2 regions of the Eubacterium limosum genome follow, and region 1 is predicted to be linked to the other one. Evidence: riboswitches for the same ligand, from Rfam matches in the RefSeq annotation. Region 1 holds a riboswitch; the other holds the start of a gene.
What was found. Region 1 has a riboswitch for FMN ahead of B2M23_RS12545 (ECF transporter S component). Riboswitches for the same ligand answer to the same signal wherever they lie in the genome.
Positions count from the first base shown of each region.

Region 1 (3,413 bases):
TTGTTTTGCTCAATCAATGTTTTGAACATGCTTGAATCCCTCACGTTTGTCCCCTGATAATTAGGGTCCGATGAAGCCACGACATTTCCGGACAGGTCGATGATTGAATTGCGATTGACAACGCTGTTTGTTTTAGCGCTGATGTTCAGGAGCTGCTGCGCCGGCTCCAGGAGCTCAGAGTTTGACGGATCGCTCAGACTCTTGGCGAAAGCGGGAATCTGAGCTGTGAATTCCAGATCATCCATTTGTGTTTTGTAAAACTCTTCCAGATAGTTGGCGATGGATTCAGAAACATCTGACAGGGCCTGCTTTCGCATCTCCAAAGAGCTTCTTGACATATAAATGCTTATAATGGAAGATAATATTAAAAGCGGTATCACCACTAACAGAATCATTAAAAGGGGGAGCTTTCTTTTTACTTTCAAAATATGTGTCACCTCCAGGAGATTTCTACCCAACTCTACTTTATTTTAACACAAGTTTAACGAGAGTAAAAATAAAAAAAGATTGACATTATTCTCTCAAACACGTATAGTAGGTAGAGGGCACAATCCTAAACAGTACCTTCATGTTTTATGTGAAGGTTTTTTCTTTGTGATAAGCCCTTAAGATACAAAAAGGAGTGATATTATGGACGCAGACCCTGGAGAGAAGCGCTTACTAAAATTGAATAATCAAGCGGTCATAATATCAGCATATATTTTGACCGCTTTCTAACGAGGGAGGTCAAAATGATCAATATTTACAAAACGATTGATGGAAAAATTGTAGAAATTGATGAAATTGAAAAGCATGCCTGGATTAACATGGTAAATCCCACAGAGGAAGAGCTTCTGTCAATTTCAGATCAATTAAATGTAGAAGAGGATTTTCTCCGTGCCGCACTGGATGAAGAAGAAATCTCACGTGTCGAGCTTGATGAGGATATGAATCAGGCATTAATAACCATCGATGTACCCATAGTGGATAAAACCTCACAGATGGTTTTATACAGTACCATACCGGTTGGGATTATCGAAACCCATGAGAACATTATAACGGTCTGTCTGCAAAGCAATACCATTATCGATGACTTTGCAAAGGGCCGGGTAAAGCATGTTTTTACAAATCTGAAAACCCGGTTTATTTTTCAGATGCTTTACCGTGTTGCGACCCGGTTCCTGGTTTACCTGAGACATATTAACCGAATGAGCACCGAAATCGAGAAGGAACTGCATCGTTCGATGAAAAACAAAGAACTTATCCAGTTATTGGATTTGGAAAAGAGTTTGGTGTTCTTCTCCACTTCATTAAAAGCGAACCAGTCCGTGCTTGAAAAGCTTCAGCGGGGGCGTGTCATCAAGCTTTACGAAGATGACCGCGAGCTGTTAGAGGACGTGCTGATTGAAGTGGAGCAGGCCATTGAGATGTCCAATATTTACAGCAATATTTTGAGCGGTACGATGGATGCTTTCGCGTCGATCATTTCAAACAACTTGAATATTGTAATGAAGGTTTTAACCTCCATTACAATATTGATGGCAATACCAACAATGGTCTCAAGCTTTTATGGAATGAACGTTTCGGGCCTGCCGTTTGCTAATTTTGGAGCAGTTGTGATTATCGTTGTGATCCTAACCGCTTTGGTAGCAATGATATTATTCAGAAAAAACATGTTCTCATAGCAATAAATTGTTCAAGCTGCTTGACAATATAGACGAATGGCGCTATAATGTATACAGAAAATTAAATGATATGTCTGTTTCAGGGCGAGGTGTAATTCCTCACTGGTAGTGATGTGCGAAGGAGCAATAAGTCTACGAGCCGAAAGGCCGATCTGGTTAGAATCCAGAACCAACGGTATAGTCCGGATGAAAGAAATTAGCACAGTTGATGCGCTTAGTATTGAGCCCTTAGGTACACAGACCTAAGGGCTTTTTTAATACGACCTGACAGACCCACAGGAGGTATCATCATGAACGTCAAAACGAAGACGATCACTCAAATGGCGGTATTGGCAGCGATGTCCATACTATTGGTCTACTTAATTCACTTTCCAATTTTCCCGGCAGCTCCTTTTTTAGAGTATGATCCGGCGGATATCCCCATTTTGATCGGTACATTTATGTTTGGGCCGTTAGGTGGCCTGGTTTTAACAGCGGTTGTCTCTATTTTACAGGGATTAACGGTAAGTTCGGCCAGCGGTATTATCGGCATTATGATGCATTTCTTTGCGACGGGAAGCTTTGTCCTAGTGGCAGGCAATATTTATAAGAAGCATCGTACACGGAAGGGCGCTGTTGTTGGACTGCTCTTTGGAGCCCTGGCAATGACGATCACAATGGTTATCTGGAATCTGATTTTCACACCGCTGTTTATGGGAACACCAATTGAGGCGGTTATAGCAATGCTCATTCCAGTCATTATACCATTTAATTTAATTAAAACAGGTGTCAATGCGCTCATTACATTTATTGTCTACAAGTCTGTATCAAAGGTGTTAGGCATGGAAATCAAAGAAACAAAGCTGGCTGAATAAGCCTGAATAAGCCATTGAGAAGCGAAATCTTCACGGATTTCGCTTTTTTTATAAAAAAAATCAAATAACCTATTGACAGTTCATAAAAAAGCTGATAAACTATGTCAAGTCGTCAGCAATAAGGCGCTGCTGATTTTGAGTAAAAGTCTTCGAAAAAAGATTTTGAAAAAAGCAAAAAAGCGCTTGACAACAGCCTGTGAGATGTTGTATCATAAACAAGCTGTCAAGGACGGCAGATGAATCTCTTCATTAGTATAGATAAAGAGGTTCGGGTCATAGAAAAGAGAATAGTACCATAAAACCTGAAATTCCAGCTGATGAAAATCAGCAAAGGATAAAACGCAAGTGCGATGAACACTTCAAAAAAATCATCACATGAACCAGATCAAGAAGCCGAAAGGCTAAACGATAAACTTTTTATTGAGAGTTTGATCCTGGCTCAGGACGAACGCTGGCGGTATGCTTAACACATGCAAGTCGAACGAGAAGGTTTTGAATGATCCTTCGGGTGAAATTAGAACTGGAAAGTGGCGAACGGGTGAGTAACGCGTGGGTAACCTGCCCTATGGAAAGGAATAGCCTCGGGAAACTGGGAGTAAAGCCTTATATTATGGTTTTGTCGCATGGCAAGATCATGAAAACTCCGGTGCCATAGGATGGACCCGCGTCCCATTAGCTAGTTGGTGAGATAACAGCCCACCAAGGCGACGATGGGTAACCGGTCTGAGAGGGCGAACGGTCACACTGGAACTGAGACACGGTCCAGACTCCTACGGGAGGCAGCAGTGGGGAATATTGCGCAATGGGGGCAACCCTGACGCAGCAATACCGCGTGAGTGAAGAAGGTTTTCGGATCGTAAAGCTCTGTTATTGGGGAAGAAAACATGACGGTACC
Region 1 covers NZ_CP019962.1:2,669,379-2,672,791, forward strand. The annotation lists gene B2M23_RS12535 (sensor domain-containing diguanylate cyclase) at 1-317, opposite strand, end outside; gene B2M23_RS12540 (magnesium transporter CorA family protein) at 732-1,664, shown strand; FMN riboswitch at 1,736-1,866, shown strand; gene B2M23_RS12545 (ECF transporter S component) at 1,955-2,518, shown strand; rRNA gene B2M23_RS12550 (16S ribosomal RNA) at 2,935-3,413, shown strand, end outside.

Region 2 (3,413 bases), 1.2 Mb from region 1:
GAGGACCACCATACTATCCGCACTATGTCCTGCTTCCGCATTGATGAAGACCACCGTGCAGAGGAAATATTCCGAACAGGGCCTCAGCACTCCGATTATATCGAGTCGATGATCAAAAAGAACACTGGTGTGCAGGGAGGCATCAAATCACTGGGAATCAATGCAGAAAACCGCCAGTACAATATGCTTCTGGATAAGATCCGTTAGGCTGGCAGTGTGAGGTTATAGCGGTATTCTTCTCTTGACTTGAAGTGAATGCTCAGCGATATAATGACGAAAAGTTTTTCTTTTTCTTTTGAATTATGGAATTAAGTTCTATTATATAAAATGTCTCAATTAAAGCGGGACAGAGGCAGGCATTTGACAAAAACGAAAAATCATAGTATACTCTCTAGCTAGCTGGAATTTGTACTGCAAATTTAGTTTTAGGAGGAAATTTATGAAAATTGAAAAGATTATGACAGATGAAGCGAATATTGCAGTTGTTTCCAGTGAAGAGAGGATCATTGTAGATACGAACTCCGCACTTGATTTAATCATGACGGTACAATACGAAACCGGTGCGGACAGAATTGCGATTGATAAAGATGCTGTTTCAGAAGAATTTTTTATACTGAGTACAGGAATTGCCGGTGAGATCCTTCAGAAATTTATTAATTATCATATCAAAGCAGCGATATTTGGCGATTACTCAAAATATACGAGTAAGCCTTTGAAAGATTTTATTTATGAAAGTAACCATGGCAGAGATTTCTTTTTCGTGGCAACACGGGAAGAAGCCGTTGACCGGTTAAAGGAAAAATTATAGTATTAAGTGCAAATTCCAGATTTTTTAGAGAACTTAAACCTAAGGAGTGGCTAATGGCGTATATTATTTCAGGCGAGTGTATAGCCTGCGGCGGATGTGTGACAGAGTGTCCAGTCGAGGCAATATCAAAAGGGGATGACAGATATGTCATTAACACAGATGAATGTGTAGATTGCGGTGTGTGTGAGGAAACCTGTCCTACTGGCGCGATTATATCTGAGTTGGAAGCATCATCGCGTTAAATCGCGTAATAAAAAATGATTGAGCGTGTATTTTTAATATGCACGTTCTTTTTTGTTTAAAATAATAACGATAAACAGAATAGATATTTTCAACATGAGCTTGACTTGGAGTTCACTTCAAGTGTTAAAGTAATATAGAGGCCTGAAAGCACAGGTTGACGTTAGAAATTTTATAAGGAGTGTAAAAAATGAACGAAAATGATTATAAAAATCCAGGTATATTTCCAATTGGAGAAAAGAATGACGTCTTTGCGGAATACTTTGTTGGCCAAAGCTATCTGAGTATGCTGTCGACATCGGGTGTAGTGATTGGAAATGTTACCTTTGAGCCAGGCTGCAGAAATAACTGGCATATCCATCATGGGGGAGGCCAGATTCTTCTGGTCACCGGTGGTAAGGGATGGTACCAGGCATGGGGAGAACCCGCGCAGAAATTAAATCCAGGAGATGTTGTGAGCATTCCGCCAGAGGTTAAACATTGGCATGGAGCGGCAAAGGACAGCTGGTTTTCCCATTTAGCCATTGAGGTTCCGGCAGAGGACGCGGCAAACGAATGGCTTGAGCCAGTGGAGGACGAAGAATACGAAAAGCTTTGAGAAAAAAGAAACACAGCGCGAGATTAGAGACATCTCTTTCAGATATTCATAACTGGATAAAGAATATCCAATAGTATCCGCAAAAAACCGCTGGAATAGCAATCAGGCTATTGACAGTCAAAATAAACCGTGCTATACTACAAAGCAATTGAATAAGCAATCTTCAGGGCAGGGTGCAATTCCCTACCGGTGGTACAGCCCACGAGCCGTAAGGCATGATTCGGTGAAACTCCGAAGCCGACAGTACAGTCTGGATGAAAGAAGATAAACGATGGTTATGTTTTATTTGCTCTGGAATGATTTTATCATTTCAGAGCTTTTTAATTTTAAATATACCTTGAGTACAGGAAATTGACATCAAATGCCTTGAATGATTTTATTCAAGGCATTTTTCTTTTTAGGAGGTGTTATATTTGAACGACCAGGATTACATGCGGCTGGCTCTTGAGGAGGCTTGGAAGGGCTGTGGTTTTGTAAACCCCAATCCTATGGTGGGTGCAGTGATTGTAAAAAATGGCCGCGTCATTGGGAGAGGTGCCCATGAGCGCTATGGCGGCCCCCATGCAGAGCGCAACGCCATTGCTCACTGCACTGAGAATTTACAGGACGCCACCCTTTATGTGACCCTTACCCCATGCGGCCATTTTGGGAAAACGCCGCCTTGTACCGATGTTGTTTTAGAAAACGGCATCAGGCGTGTAGTGATCGGCTCTCATGACCCTAATCCTCTGGTGGCGGAAAAAAGTATAGAGATCCTTCGGCAGCATGGCGTTGAGGTAACGACCGGGATTTTACAGCAGGAATGTGACGCGCTGAATGACGCTTTTTTCCATTTTATCAGAACACATAGGCCCTACGTTGTCATGAAATACGCAATGACCATGGATGGGAAGGCCGCAACTGCTTCTGGAAAATCGAAATGGATCACTGGTGAGTTGGCAAGGGAGAGAGTACATCTGGACCGCAAGCGTTACACGGCGATTATGACAGGCATTGGAACAGTTTTAGCAGATGACCCGCTGCTCACCTGCCGTATACCAGGAGGTCGGAACCCCATTCGTATCGTCTGTGATACAAGACTGCGCATCCCATTGACAGCGAAGATAGTAAAAACGGCTGAGAAAACAAAAACCATTATTGTGACAGGAAGTGGTGATGATAAAAAAAGATTGCTTCTTAATCAGGCAGGGTGTGAGGTGCTCACGGTGACAATAGAAAACGGCAGAATTGACTTAAAAGCTCTGGTGAGACGGCTCGGTGAAATGAATATTGACAGTATTTTGTTAGAAGGTGGGCCACAGTTGAACAGCGCAGCCTTAAAAAGTGGGATCGTCAATAAAATACAGGCCTACGTTGCCCCAAAACTATTTGGAGGACAGCAGGCAAAAACGCCAGTTGGAGGAACAGGGGTCGATTCACCGGAGGCAGCGTGGCGTTTATCCGCACCAGTAATGACAAAGCTTGGAGAGGATATTCTTTTAGAAAGTGAGGTGGTTTCATGTTCACAGGAATTATAGAGGAAATGGGCACAGTCCAGTCTATCCGCCGGGGTGCAGCCTCAAGCTTACTGACGCTTGGGGCCAGGACTGTTTTGGAGGATGCTCAGGATGGTGACAGTATTGCGGTAAACGGTGTCTGCCTGACGATAACAGACTTTTCAGATTCATACTTTACAGTAGACGTCATGCATGAGACGCTGAAACGTTCCTCGCTCAGCAGCCTGTGTCCCGGAGATGCTGTTAATCTGGAACGCGCCATGCCCGCGTT
Region 2 covers NZ_CP019962.1:3,873,544-3,876,956, reverse strand. The annotation lists gene B2M23_RS18225 (ABC transporter substrate-binding protein) at 1-207, shown strand, start outside; gene B2M23_RS18220 (DUF4180 domain-containing protein) at 440-808, shown strand; gene B2M23_RS18215 (4Fe-4S ferredoxin) at 862-1,050, shown strand; gene B2M23_RS18210 (cupin domain-containing protein) at 1,239-1,646, shown strand; FMN riboswitch at 1,802-1,916, shown strand; gene ribD (bifunctional diaminohydroxyphosphoribosylaminopyrimidine deaminase/5-amino-6-(5-phosphoribosylamino)uracil reductase RibD) at 2,060-3,163, shown strand; gene B2M23_RS18200 (riboflavin synthase) at 3,145-3,413, shown strand, end outside.
Region 2: linked by a shared signal. The riboswitch ahead of ribD (bifunctional diaminohydroxyphosphoribosylaminopyrimidine deaminase/5-amino-6-(5-phosphoribosylamino)uracil reductase RibD) and the one ahead of B2M23_RS12545 (ECF transporter S component) in region 1 are both predicted to bind FMN.